4 regions of the Streptomyces sp. NPDC053426 genome follow, and region 3 is predicted to be linked to each of the others. Evidence: riboswitches for the same ligand, from Rfam matches in the RefSeq annotation. Region 3 holds a riboswitch; each other region holds the start of a gene.
The links. Region 3 has a riboswitch for cyclic di-AMP ahead of ACZ62B_RS11720 (C40 family peptidase). Riboswitches for the same ligand answer to the same signal wherever they lie in the genome.

Region 1: another riboswitch for cyclic di-AMP. It lies ahead of ACZ62B_RS20440 (transglycosylase family protein); the one in region 3 lies ahead of ACZ62B_RS11720 (C40 family peptidase).
Region 2: another riboswitch for cyclic di-AMP. It lies ahead of ACZ62B_RS06960 (M23 family metallopeptidase); the one in region 3 lies ahead of ACZ62B_RS11720 (C40 family peptidase).
Region 4: another riboswitch for cyclic di-AMP. It lies ahead of ACZ62B_RS38590 (M23 family metallopeptidase); the one in region 3 lies ahead of ACZ62B_RS11720 (C40 family peptidase).

What each region holds. Positions count from the first base shown of each region.
Region 1 covers NZ_JBVJKE010000009.1:266,602-269,801, forward strand. Annotated here, with positions in the region: gene ACZ62B_RS20435 (transglycosylase family protein) at 83-1,141, shown strand; cyclic di-AMP (ydaO/yuaA leader) riboswitch at 1,347-1,515, shown strand; gene ACZ62B_RS20440 (transglycosylase family protein) at 1,519-2,265, shown strand; gene eno (phosphopyruvate hydratase) at 2,500-3,200, shown strand, end outside.
Region 2 covers NZ_JBVJKE010000003.1:15,512-18,711, reverse strand. Annotated here, with positions in the region: gene ACZ62B_RS06975 (response regulator transcription factor) at 1-79, shown strand, start outside; gene ACZ62B_RS06970 (dihydrofolate reductase family protein) at 124-1,257, shown strand; tRNA gene ACZ62B_RS06965 (tRNA-Met) at 1,321-1,394, shown strand; cyclic di-AMP (ydaO/yuaA leader) riboswitch at 1,726-1,883, shown strand; gene ACZ62B_RS06960 (M23 family metallopeptidase) at 1,896-2,915, shown strand; gene ACZ62B_RS06955 (PrsW family intramembrane metalloprotease) at 3,007-3,200, opposite strand, start outside.
Region 3 covers NZ_JBVJKE010000004.1:477,151-480,350, forward strand. Annotated here, with positions in the region: gene ACZ62B_RS11715 (hypothetical protein) at 271-624, shown strand; gene ACZ62B_RS11720 (C40 family peptidase) at 789-1,976, opposite strand; cyclic di-AMP (ydaO/yuaA leader) riboswitch at 1,984-2,134, opposite strand; gene pcrA (DNA helicase PcrA) at 2,396-3,200, shown strand, end outside.
Region 4 covers NZ_JBVJKE010000041.1:17,273-20,472, forward strand. Annotated here, with positions in the region: gene ACZ62B_RS38585 (alpha-galactosidase) at 1-843, shown strand, start outside; cyclic di-AMP (ydaO/yuaA leader) riboswitch at 1,152-1,309, shown strand; gene ACZ62B_RS38590 (M23 family metallopeptidase) at 1,314-2,243, shown strand; gene ACZ62B_RS38595 (SGNH/GDSL hydrolase family protein) at 2,449-3,200, shown strand, end outside.

The DNA of each region.
Region 1 (3,200 bases), on a different contig from region 3:
TACGTTCACCCATCAAGTGCGGTGCATCGGTTCGAATTCCGTTCGCCGCGTCGGTCATTGCTGTCTTGCGAAAGGTCTCCGCATGCTCTCCGGGAACGGTCGGCACCGCCGCCCCCGCCAGGCTCCGGCTCTCCTCGTCGCGGCCGGGGTGACCGGCTCCGCCATCGCGATCCCGCTCCTCGGGGCCGGCAGCGCCAGCGCGGCCGACGGCACGACCTGGGACCGGGTCGCCGAGTGCGAGTCCGGCGGCTCATGGAGCCAGAACACCGGCAACGGCTACTACGGCGGCCTGCAGTTGACCCAGGACGACTGGGAGAACTACGGCGGACTGGACTACGCGACCAGCCCCGACCAGGCCAGCCGCGGCCAGCAGATAGCCGTGGCCGAGAGAATCCTCGCCGACCAGGGGGTCGGCGCGTGGCGCACCTGCGGACTGACGGCGGGCCTGAACCAGGATTCGGCGTCGGCCGACATCGACACGGGCGTGGCGGAGGACTCGACCTCGGACACGTCCGGCTCCTCCGGCTCCTCCAGGTCCTCCGGCTCTTCCGATTCCACCGACTCTTCGGACTCGTCCGGATCGTCGGACTCCGGTGATTCGTCCGCTTCGTCCTCCCCGTCGGCCACGTCCGATCCGTCGTCCGGCGCGGAAGGGGCGGAGGACGGTGAAGGAACAGCCGGTGAATCGGCCAAGTCCGACAAGTCGAGCGACTCGGGCACGGATTCGGACACCGGCTCCGACGGTGGATCCGGCACCTCCCCCTCCGCCTCGGCCACTCCCAAGAGTGACGAGTCGGACAAGTCCGGGCAGACCACCGGCTCTTCCGAGGTCACCGACGCCGAAGGCACCGGCACCGGCCGCCACCGCGGCGCCACCGCCGAGGAGGGTGGGGCGGAGGACCGTACGTCGGAATCGTCCGGCCGGCATGCCTCGCGCGGCACCGACGCCTCGCGCGATGCCGCCGACGGCTCGTACACCGTGCGCACCGGCGACAGCCTCTCGTCCATCGCCGACTCCCTTGAGCTGGGCGGCGGATGGCGGTCGCTCTACGCCGAGAACGAGCAGGTCGTCGGCGCCGACCCGGACCTCATCCTGCCGGGTCAGGAGCTCGAGGTCGGGGTCGAACCGGACGAAAAGTGACGCCCGAAAGAGCCCGGGTGCGGCGGCAGTTGGCGTCATGGTTCGCGTCGAATGTCCGGTTTAAAGACTGTGAGAGATAGGTCTCAGAGGCCCTGATCGTCTTTGAAATTCCGCGGATCGCGTGTCTACGGTCGTGACCGCTCGCCACCGCGGGCCCCGGCTGCCGCCACGCCGAATCCTGCCAGTGGCAGCACGGGAACAGTCGTCGCGTCATGCGCCGTAGGCAGGAGCGGGGGACCCAAGGTAAGCGCCCCTTCCGGTGGTTGACACCGGAGAGGGCTTGGGGTGAAGCCGCGTCCCGTGAGGGGCGTGGCCGGGCAACTCAACCGGCCCGAACCCGACAGCTCACCTCGCAGGCGTCGGTGAGGGGATCCACCATGCTGTTCTCCGGCAAGGGCAAGCACCGTCGTCCGTCCAAGGCCACCCGCGCGATCGCCGTCGCCGGTGTCGCCTCCGCCGCCGTCGCCGCCCCGCTGATGGCGGCCGGCAGCGCCTCCGCCGCCACCGCCTCCGAGTGGGACGCCGTCGCCCAGTGCGAGTCCGGCGGCAACTGGTCCATCAACACCGGCAACGGTTACTACGGCGGTCTGCAGTTCTCCGCCTCCACCTGGGCCGCGTACGGCGGCACGCAGTACGCCTCCACCGCCGACCAGGCCAGCAAGGCGCAGCAGATCGAGATCGCCGAGAAGGTCCTCGCGGGCCAGGGCAAGGGCGCCTGGCCGGTCTGCGGCACGGGCCTGTCCAACGCCGCCTACACCGGCTCCTCCGCGAACGACTCGGGCTCCTCGCAGAGCACCGGTTCCACCGAGACCCGTGAGACCGGGCAGAAGGCCTCCCGCTCCGCCGAGCGCCCGGCCGCCGAGCAGGAGACCGAGAAGCAGGTCGAGCGGAAGGCCGAGAAGAAGGCCGAGAAGAAGGCCGAGGAGAAGACCGTCACCACCCCGACCGGCGAGAAGGTCGAGAAGGGCGACGGCGAGTACAAGGTCGTCAAGGGCGACACGCTCAGCTCCATCGCCGCCGAGCACGACGTCGAGGGCGGCTGGGCCGAGCTGTTCGAGCTGAACGACGACATCGTCGACGACGCCGACCTCATCTACCCGGGCCAGCAGCTGCACCTCAAGTAAGCGGCTGCCCCCCTGCTCCCCGCCCCGGTGCGTTTTCCCCCGTACGCGCCGGGGCGGGGTTTTTCACGGCCGGGTTTCCGGAAACCGCTTTGTTCCGTTCGGAAACAATTTACTCTCGGTTCTGTCCACGGGGCGGGCGACCGGCGGCCCGATCGCCCCGAGCCGGTTAGGCTCGGACTCGCAAGACCCTCCGGGGTCCTGCTCACCCGCGTCACATCCAAGAAGGAGATGCTCGTGCCGTCCATCGACGTCGTCGTAGCCCGGGAAATCCTGGACTCCCGAGGCAACCCCACGGTCGAGGTCGAGGTCGGCCTCGACGACGGCAGCACGGGTCGTGCCGCCGTCCCGTCCGGCGCCTCCACCGGCGCCTTCGAGGCCATCGAACTCCGTGACGGCGATGCCAACCGTTACCTGGGCAAGGGTGTCGAGAAGGCCGTCCTGGCCGTCATCGAGCAGATCGGCCCGGAGCTCGTCGGCTACGACGCCACCGAGCAGCGCCTGATCGACCAGGCGATGTTCGACCTGGACGCCACCGACAACAAGGGCTCCCTCGGCGCCAACGCCATCCTCGGCGTCTCGCTCGCCGTCGCCCACGCCGCCTCCGAGGCCAGCGACCTCCCGCTCTTCCGCTACCTGGGCGGCCCCAACGCGCACCTGCTGCCGGTGCCGATGATGAACATCCTGAACGGCGGCTCGCACGCCGACTCCAACGTGGACATCCAGGAGTTCATGATCGCCCCGATCGGCGCGGAGTCCTTCTCCGAGGCCCTGCGCTGGGGCACCGAGGTCTACCACACCCTCAAGAAGGTCCTGAAGAGCAAGGGCCTGGCCACCGGCCTCGGCGACGAGGGCGGCTTCGCCCCGAACCTCGGCTCCAACCGCGAGGCCCTCGACCTCATCCTCGAGGCCATCAAGGAGGCCGGCTACACCCCCGG
Region 2 (3,200 bases), on a different contig from region 3:
CCTGCTGGCCAAGCTCGGCCTGAGGGACCGCCTGGAACTCACCCGGTACGCCATCCGCGTGGGGCTGATCGAGCCCTGACCGGCAGACTGGACCCCCACACCTGCCCCACCCGGAGTACGCCGATGCCGCACCCGTACGTCCTGCTGTCCGCCGCCGTCTCCCTCGACGGCTACCTGGACGACACCGGCCCCGAGCGGCTGCTGCTGTCCGGCCCGGCCGACTTCGACCGGGTCGACGAGGTACGGGCGTCCGTGGACGCCATCCTGGTCGGCGCCGGCACGATCCGCGCCGACAACCCCAGGCTGCTGGTCAACTCGCCCGAGCGGCGCGCCGCCCGCCTCGCCGCGGGCCGGGCCGAGTACCCGCTCAAGGTCACCGTCAGCGGCTCCGGCGACCTGGACCCGGCGGCCCGGTTCTGGCACACCGGCGGCGAGAAGGTCCTCTGCACGACCGACCGGGGCGCCGAGCGCGCCCACGCCCTCGGTCTCGCCGCCGACGTCGTCCCGCTCGGCGCCGAGCTCGACTGGCGGCGGCTGCTGGAGCACCTGCACGCCGAGCGCGGGGTGCGGCGGCTCATGGTCGAGGGCGGCGGCACGGTCCACACGCAGCTCCTCACCGAGGGGCTGGCCGACGAGCTCCAGCTGGTCCTCGCCCCGCTGTTCGTCGGCGATCCCAAGGCCCCCCGTCTCTTCGGCCCCGGCGCCTACCAGGGCGGACGGCTGCGGATGGTCGAGACCCGCCCGGTCGGCGACGTCGTCCTGACGCGCTACGAGCCCACCGCCCCCGGCACAGGCCCGCTGCCCTCCGCCGCCGACCACCACTGGCTGGCCCTCGCCTGCGAGCTGGCCGCCGAGTGCCCGCCCTCGGAGACGGCGTTCAGCGTGGGCGCGGTCGTGGTGGCCGCCGACGGTACGGAGCTGGCGCGCGGCCACTCCCGGGAGGGCGCCGACCCGGTGGTGCACGCGGAGGAGGCCGCGCTCGCCAAGACCGACCCCACGGACCCCCGGCTCGTCACCGCCACCGTGTACTCCAGCCTGGAGCCCTGCTCCCGCCGCGCGTCCCGGCCCGCGCCCTGCGCCCGGCTGATCCTGGACGCGGGGGTACGGCGGGTGGTCACGGCCTGGCGCGAGCCGGACACGTTCGTGGCGGGCGCCGACGGCAGCGGCGTGCTGGCGGACGGGGGCGCCACCGTGGTCGTCCTGCCGGAGCACGAGGACCGCGCCAAGGCACCCAACGCTCATCTGTTCGGCCGCTGAGACCGGGCCGCCGGTAATGGGTGTGCGCCATGTCCCGCTGATGGCGTACACTGGTCCTACCGACGCGGGGTGGAGCAGCTCGGTAGCTCGCTGGGCTCATAACCCAGAGGTCGCAGGTTCAAATCCTGTCCCCGCTACTGAAGGCCGAGGGCCGGAATCCAAAGGATTCCGGCCCTCGGTGTTTTCCGCTCCCCATCCGCTCCCCGCCCGTTCCTCACCCATTCCCCGTTCTCACTCAACGTGAGCGATCCACCCCGCAGCGCATAACAACTGACACACCGTCAGAAACCACCCGCCACGCGAGGCGACCTGAGGAGCGGTCAACTCGCCCGTTTTTGGCCGCTCGTGGAGCTTAAGTCCCCCCGGAAATCGTTAACGATCAAGAGGAACGGCTTGGAATCCGGCCCTCGCGTCTATTAACGTTCGATAACGCAGCGCGGTCGTCCCAGCCGTCACAGAAGGCGGCTCCGTGCGCACGCGCCGAATCCCGCAAGGGAACCGGGGAACCACCACCATGGGGTGAATCGCGTGGATACCGCCGTGGCAACACGGCTCGTATACGCGCGTAGGAGACCTTCCCGCTCCGAACCCGTCAGCTAACCCGGTAGGCGAAGACGGAAGGAAAGGAGCGCGCCCACGTGGCGTCCAACCCGCCTGCCCCCGAGGCCCCGTTCAAGCCGAGCGACACCGTCGCCTACGGCGCCGGCCGCACCGACGAGGGCCCCTTCGAGGAGTGGAACCCCACCGCGGAGTCCCTTCGCCCTGTACGTGGCCGGCATCGCGTCTCCAAGCAGCGCGGCGGAGGACTCGCCCGCAGCTCCACCGTCCTGGGCGTCGGCGTCATAGCGGCCGTCGGCGCCGGCGGCATGGCCAGCGCCCAGACCGGCAAGCCGCCGGTCTCGATCTCCATGCCCGACCTCCCCAACGTGGGTTCCCTCATCTCCGACGAGGAAACCCCCAAGGGATCGTCCACCCCCCTCAGCACCCTCGCCATGACCGCCGCCGACACCGAGCAGGGCACCGCCGGCGCCGGTGAGGCGCTGCGCACCCGGATCATGGCCCAGGTCGAGCAGCAGCAGAGCCAGGCCGAGACCAAGGCCGCCGCCGAGGCCGTCGCCGCCGCCGAGAAGCAGGCCGCCGAGGCCGCGGCCAAGGCGGAGAAGGAGGCCGAGGCCAAGGCCGAGGCCGCCAAGAAGAAGGCGGAGGAGGAGGCCGCGAAGAAGGCCGAGGCCGAGCGCCTCGCCGAGCTGGCCAAGCAGTACGCGCTGCCGACCTCCTCGTACACCCTCTCCTCGACCTTCGGCCAGGCCGGCGCCTACTGGTCCTCCGGCTACCACACCGGCCTCGACTTCGCCGCCCCCACGGGCACGCTGATCAAGGCGGTCCACACCGGCACGATCACCTCCGCCGGCTGGGACGGCTCCTACGGCTACAAGACCGTGCTCACGCTCGACGACGGCACCGAGGTCTGGTACGCCCACCAGTCCTCCATCAGCGTCAGCGTCGGCCAGAAGGTCAACACCGGCGATGTGATCGGCCGCGTCGGCTCCACCGGCAACTCCACCGGCGCCCACCTCCACCTGGAGGTCCACTCCGGCGGCTCCGGCTCGGGCATCGACCCGATGGCGTGGCTGCAGAGCAAGGGCCTCACCCCCTGAGCCCCACCGCTTCCGAACCCCGGCAGTCCCGACGACGACCCCCCGACGTCAGGGCTGCCGGTCGGGTGTTCTCGGGGGCGGTGCGGGGCCGTCAGGACCGGCGGGCGTTCGGGTCGTGCGTGGTGTACGGGTACCCGTACGGCGGCTGTCCGTGCGGTGGATGCCCGTAGCCGCCGTACGCGCCGTACCAGCCGTACCCCGCCCACGGTGCCGCGGCGACCGGAACCCGGGGCGCGGTCGCGCGGGCCGCGTGCTCCAGGGCGGGCCGGGCCGCTGACCGCCGGT
Region 3 (3,200 bases):
GGACCTTCTCTGCGGTGGTGTCCGGTCGCCGCCCCTGGACCGGGCGGCGGTGGAGAGCCGGTCACCTGGAGGAGGACGCTAGGCCCGGCCGCGCGGCCCCGGTAACGGGTTGTGCGGAAGTGGCGTGAGCGGACCGCCGGGTGACCGTAAGTGACCAGGATCCCGTTCCGGCTTCGTCGTCTTCACTCAGGGTGATGACCGATATGGCGGAGGAAGGACGGATGAGGGCGCCGGAGTGCTACGGGGCGGCTGTGGCTAGGCTCCGGCCTCATGGACGTACTCATCCACCTCTTCGTCGGTCTGCACATCATCGGCATCGCGTCGCTCCTCGGCGGCTTCCTCACCCAGATGAAGGCGATGGGCGCGGGCACCGCCCGGTTCGTCCCCGCGATGCTGCACGGTGCGCTGACGATGCTGGTCACCGGTGTGGTCCTGGTCGGCCTCAACCAGGCCCAGGGCTACTCCGTCGACAACATCAAGATCGGCGTGAAGCTGGCCCTGCTGATCGTGATCCTCGGCCTGGTGTACGTGAAGCGGGACGACGAGAAGGTGGAGAAGGGCCTGTTCGGTCTGGTCGGACTGCTGACCGTGACGAACGTCTTCATCGCGGTGCTGTGGACCTGACGGCCTGTTCCACGGGCCCGGACGTGACCGCGGCCCACGACGGAACACGCCCCGGCGTTTCCGGGGGGAACGCGGCCGCCCGGCACCGCGTGCCGTAGCGCGGGCCGGCACGGAAAGGGGACGGCGCCGGAGGAACCCCCGTGCTCCGTCCCCTCCCGAGCGGATCAGGCGGGCCGCACCACGCTGTGGATCGAGGACTCGCCGTCGTAGTAGATCGACTCCTCGCGGACGTACGTGCCGGGCTTCGGCGCGTGGATCATCATCCCGTTGCCGATGTAGATGCCCACGTGGGTGACGTCGTCGTAGAAGAAGACCAGGTCACCGGGCTGGGCCTGGGAGACGGGGACCGTCGTGCCCGCGTTCACCTGGTCGTAGGTGGTGCGCGGGAGGGTGACGCCGGCGGCCTTCCAGGCGGCCTGGGTGAGGCCGGAGCAGTCGTAGGAGCCGGGGCCGGTGGCGCCCCAGACGTACGGCTTGCCGATCTGCGCGCGGGCGAAGGCGAGGGCCTTCTCGGCCTTGGTGGCGTACGAGGAGTCCGTCGACGTCGACGGCGTGGTGGCCGAGCCGGAGGACCCGGAGGTGCCGTCCGAGGTGCCGCTGTCCTGCTGGGCGGCCTCCTCCTGGGCCTTCTGCCGCTCCGCCTGCTGCCGGGCGAGCTCGGCGGCCTCGCGGGCGGCCTCCTCCTGCTTCTTCCTCTCGATCGCCGCGAGCCGCGCCTTCTTCTCGGCGGTCAGCTTCGACATCAGCTCGCGCGCGTCGGTGAGCTTCTTCTGGACGGTGGCCTTGGCCGTCTTCAGGTCGCCCTGGGTCTCGGTGAGCGTCTGGAGGCTCTCGGTGGCCTCCTGGCGCTTCTTCATCGTCTCGGACTGCTGGGTGACGTAGTCGTCGACCGCTTCCTTCTGGCGGCCGGTCATCCGGTCCATCACCTGGCGCTGGTCGAAGATGTCCTGCGGCGTGTCCGCGAGCAGGAAGGTCGCGGTGTCGGGGACGCCGGCGCCGGTCCGGTACTGGGCGGCGGCGAAGGAACCCAGCTCCGCCCGCGCCTCGTTGAGCTTCTGGGTGCGCTTGGCCACGTCGTCGAGGAGCGTGTCCACCTGCTTGCGCTGCTTCGCGGTCTTCTCCTTGGCCGCGTTGTACTTCTCGGTCGCCGACTCCGCCTGGCGGTAGAGGTCGTCGACCTTCTTCTCGACCTCCTCCAGGCTCGGCTTGCCGTCGGCGGAGGGGGCGGAGGGGGCGGCGGTGGCCGTCTGGGACAGCAGGGCCACGGAGGTCAGGGCGGCCGTGGCGAGGGCCGGGGTCCGTATGCCTGCCACGCGCGTGCCGGGGGTGCGCGACTTGCGGTGCGACGCCAAGGGAGGCGACTCCTTCCAAAGCTCCGCCTACCGGGTTAGCTGTCGGGTTCGGGCGGGTGGTTCGGAAGGGTTGCCCTACGGCCGCTCCGCGGGGGAGTGGGCCGATTCACCCCAAGGTCTCGGTGGGTCCCCGGCTCCGGCTGCCGCGAGGGCAGTGACGGACTCGGCGGAGGCCGCGCGGCCCGGCGGGGTTCGCCGGTGGGGGTCGTACGGCCCGCCCGCACCGTAGCCAACTGGTGTGGCCCCTGTGAAGGTTGATGGGTGATATGCCCGATACATTTTCGTGACCTTGTGGGTGGTGTCACTCAGGGTGAGGCGGCGGTTCTGGAGGGTGCGCGCCCCGTCCGGGCCGCCGGATTCCGGGGATGTTCCCGGGGCGGCCCCGGGTTGTCGGTGGGGCGCCCTAGACTCGGAGAGCGATGAGCAGCCTCTTTGACGACAGCTTCCTGGCGGACCTCCAGGCCCAGCGGGGCCCCGAGGGCGAGCCCCCGCCACCGCCCGAGGACGAGCACGTACCGGAGCAGATCCCGGACGACCTGTTCGGCGGGAAGTTCGACGTGCCGCCGGACCGATGGGGGTCCCCCCGCTCGAGCGAAGCCGAGAGTGGGGGAGGCTACTACCGCGACGGCGCCCCGCGCCCGGTGATCGACGCCGCCGCGCTGCTGGAGGGGCTGAACGACAACCAGCGCGCCGCCGTCGTGCACTCCGGCTCCCCGCTGCTCATCGTGGCCGGCGCCGGCTCCGGCAAGACCCGCGTGCTCACCCACCGCATCGCCCACCTGCTGGCCGAGCGGCACGTCCACCCGGGCCAGATCCTCGCGATCACCTTCACCAACAAGGCCGCGGGCGAGATGAAGGAGCGCGTCGAGCAGCTCGTCGGCCCGCGCGCGGGCGCCATGTGGGTCATGACGTTCCACAGCGCGTGCGTGCGCATCCTGCGCCGCGAGAGCAAGAAGCTCGGCTTCACGTCGTCGTTCTCGATCTACGACGCCGCCGACTCCAAGCGCCTGATGGCCCTGGTCTGCCGCGACCTGGAGCTCGACCCCAAGCGCTTCCCGCCGAAGTCCTTCAGCGCCAAGATCAGCAACCTGAAGAACGAGCTGATCGACGAGGAGGACTTCGCCGCCCGGGCCGCCGACGGATTCGAGAAGACCCTCGCCCAGGCCTACGCGCTCTACCAGTCGCGGCTGCGGGAGGCCAACGCCCTCGACTTCGACGACCTGA
Region 4 (3,200 bases), on a different contig from region 3:
CTCAACCTCGCGCGGGACGACGTGCGGGAGTACCTCTGGGAGCAGCTCGACGCACTGCTCTCCGGCACCCCCGTCGACTATGTGAAGTGGGACTTCAACCGCTGCTCCACCGACGCCGGCTGGCCGGACGACCCGTACCCGCAGCGGCTGTGGACCGACCACGTGCGCGGCCTGTACGCCCTGCTGGACCGGCTGCGGGCGGCCCATCCGGGCGTGGCCTTCGAGTCCTGCTCGGGCGGCGGCGGGCGGATCGACCTGGGGGTCCTCTCCCGTACCGACCAGGTGTGGACCTCGGACAACACCGACCCGCTCGACCGGCTCGCCATTCAGCACGGCTTCAGCCAGCTCCACCCGGCCCGGGTGATGGCCGCCTGGGTCACCGACAGCCCGAACGCGATGCTCAACGGGCGGGTCAGTCCGCTGCGCTTCCGGTTCGTCGGCGCCATGGCCGGGGTGCTCGGCGTCGGCGGCGACCTCGCGCGGTGGAGCGAGGAGGAACTCGCCGAGGCGCGGGAGTGGGTCGCGCTCTACAAGGAGATCCGGCCCGTCGTCCAGCGCGGCGACCTGTACCGGCTGCGCCCTCCGGAGGGCGGACTGAGCGCGGTGCAGTACGTCCTCGGCGACGAGACCGTCGTCCTCGCCTGCCTCCAGGCGCAGCACTACGGAGAGCCCGTTCCGGCCCTCCGGCTGCGCGGCCTCGACCCGGAGGCGTCGTACGAATGCCGCGAAACCGGCGAAACGTACCGAGGTGCCCTCTTGCTGCACCACGGGCTGCGCACCGGTCTGCGGGGAGATCTGGACGCCGCGGTGGTGCGGCTGCGGCGCCTGCGATCCGGCGATTAGGGCGTTCTGTCCGATTAGGTGGATTCGCCATAACGTGCCCCGAAAGAAAGGGAGATGGGGAAGGGGTGCGTGAGCAGCGTCATATCCGTGACGATGCGTTGTCGCCATGCTCACGTAATTCTGTGGAACGACAAGGGAATTCACGGGGGAAAAGGAATCCCGGCTGACGCTCGGTGACGTCAATTCCGCCTTTGGATCACGGAAAAACGCGTTCGCGGTGAACATCGCGCTTGTCCCCTCGCGTCCGGGTCGCTTACGTTCGCCACCGATCCGGACGGACGCCCAATCCTGCCGCCGCCCGGAGCCCGTACCCACACTGACCCGTGCACGGCAGGAGCGGGGGACCCACAGGTACCACTGCCTGTTCCGGTTCCCGGAACGGCTTGGGGTTAAGTCGCGCCAGAACGCGGCCGGGCATCTCCAGCCCGCACCCGACAGCTCACCTCGTAGGCGCCGGAGAGGAATTCGACATGCCCGCGAAGGGTAAGCACCGCCGTACCAAGGCCCAGCGTTTCACCCGCTCCATCGCCGTCGCCGGAACCGGTGGCGCCGCACTCGCCCTGCCGCTTCTCGGCGCCGCCGGCGCGCACGCCGCCACGCCGGGGGCCGCCCCCGAAAAGGCCGTCCAGTCCCTTTCCGTGGCCGGCCAGAAGGCCACCGCCGAAAAGAGCGACGACGGCCGCACGTACATCGTGAAGGCCGGCGACTACCTCGCGAAGATCGCCGAGACGGAGCACGTCGACGGTGGCTGGAAGCAGCTCTACACGGACAACCGCGAGGTCATCGGCGACGACCCGTCGCTCATCCACCCCGGCCTGAAGCTCTCCGTCGACGGCGAGGCCGCCACGAGCGCGCCGGAGAAGTCGTCCGCCCCGGCGGCCCCGCAGGCCTCGGAGCAGGAGGCCGAGAAGCCGGCGGAGCAGCCCGCCGAGCAGCCCTCCTCGGACGCCTCCGCCCAGACCACGGGCGCCGACCAGGCCGCGAGCGCCTCCGGTTACAGCTCCCCGGTGCCCGGCGCCGGGCTCGGCACCGCCTACAAGGTGGCCGGCAGCATGTGGTCCAGCGGCTACCACACCGGCGTCGACTTCGCCGTCCCGACCGGCACCTCCCTGAAGGCCGTCGGCGCGGGCACCGTCGTCTCCGCGGGCTGGGCCGGCGCGTACGGCAACCAGGTCGTCATCCAGCTCGAGGACGGCCACTACGCCCAGTACGCCCACCTGTCCTCGCTCTCCGTCTCGGCCGGCCAGACCGTGACCGGCGGCCAGCAGGTCGGCCTCTCCGGTTCGACCGGCAACTCGACCGGCCCGCACCTGCACTTCGAGATCCGCACCACCCCGGACTACGGCTCGGACGTGGACCCGATCTCCTACCTCCGCTCCAAGGGCGTCTCCATCGGCTGACCCCCGCGGCGACCTTCCTGACACGCACGCCGAAGGCCGGACCCCGATCCCCGGGGCCGGCCTTCGGCGTATTCCGGAATTGGCCAACATTTTGAGAGTGTCTTATCTCACCGCACGTCAACCCTTCCTTACGGTCGCGTAGGTCACATTCGAAGGTGAATCATGAGCGGTTGTGGCAGACGATTCGAAGAGTGACAGCAGAGCAGTGATCGGGTCGTACGTGGCGGTGGGGGACAGCTTCACCGAAGGCGTCGGCGACCCCGGCCCCGACGGGGCGTTCGTCGGCTGGGCCGACCGGTTCGCCGTACTTCTCGCGGACCTCCGGCCCGAGGGGGACTTCGCGTACACCAATCTCGCCGTACGCGGAAAGCTGCTGGACCAGATCGTGGCGGACCAGCTTCCGAAGGCGGTCGAACTCGCCCCCGACCTGGTCTCGTTCTGCGCGGGCGGCAATGACATCCTCCGCCCCGGCAGCGACCCGGACGAGGTGGCCGAGCGGTTCGAGCGGGCGATCGCCGCGCTCACCGCCGTGTCCGGCACGGTGCTGGTGACGACCGGGTTCGACACCCGTGGCGTGCCCCTGCTGAAGCATCTGCGCGGCAAGATCGCGACGTACAACGGGCATGTGCGGGCCGTCGCCGACCGCTACGGCTGCCCCGTGCTCGACCTGTGGTCCCTCAGGAGCGTCCAGGACCGCAGGGCCTGGGACGCCGACCGGCTGCACCTGTCGCCGGAGGGGCACACCCGCGTCGCGCTCCGCGCCGGGCAGGCCCTCGGCCTGGACACCCCCGCCGATCCGGAACAGGCCTGGCCGCCCCTGCCGCCCCGCGGCACCCTCGACATCCGGCGGGACGACGTCCACTGGGCCCGCGAGTACCTGGTGCCGTGGATCGGCCGCCGGCTGCGCGGGGAGTCGTCGGGCGACCACGTGATCGCCAAGGGGACGCTGTCGCCGGA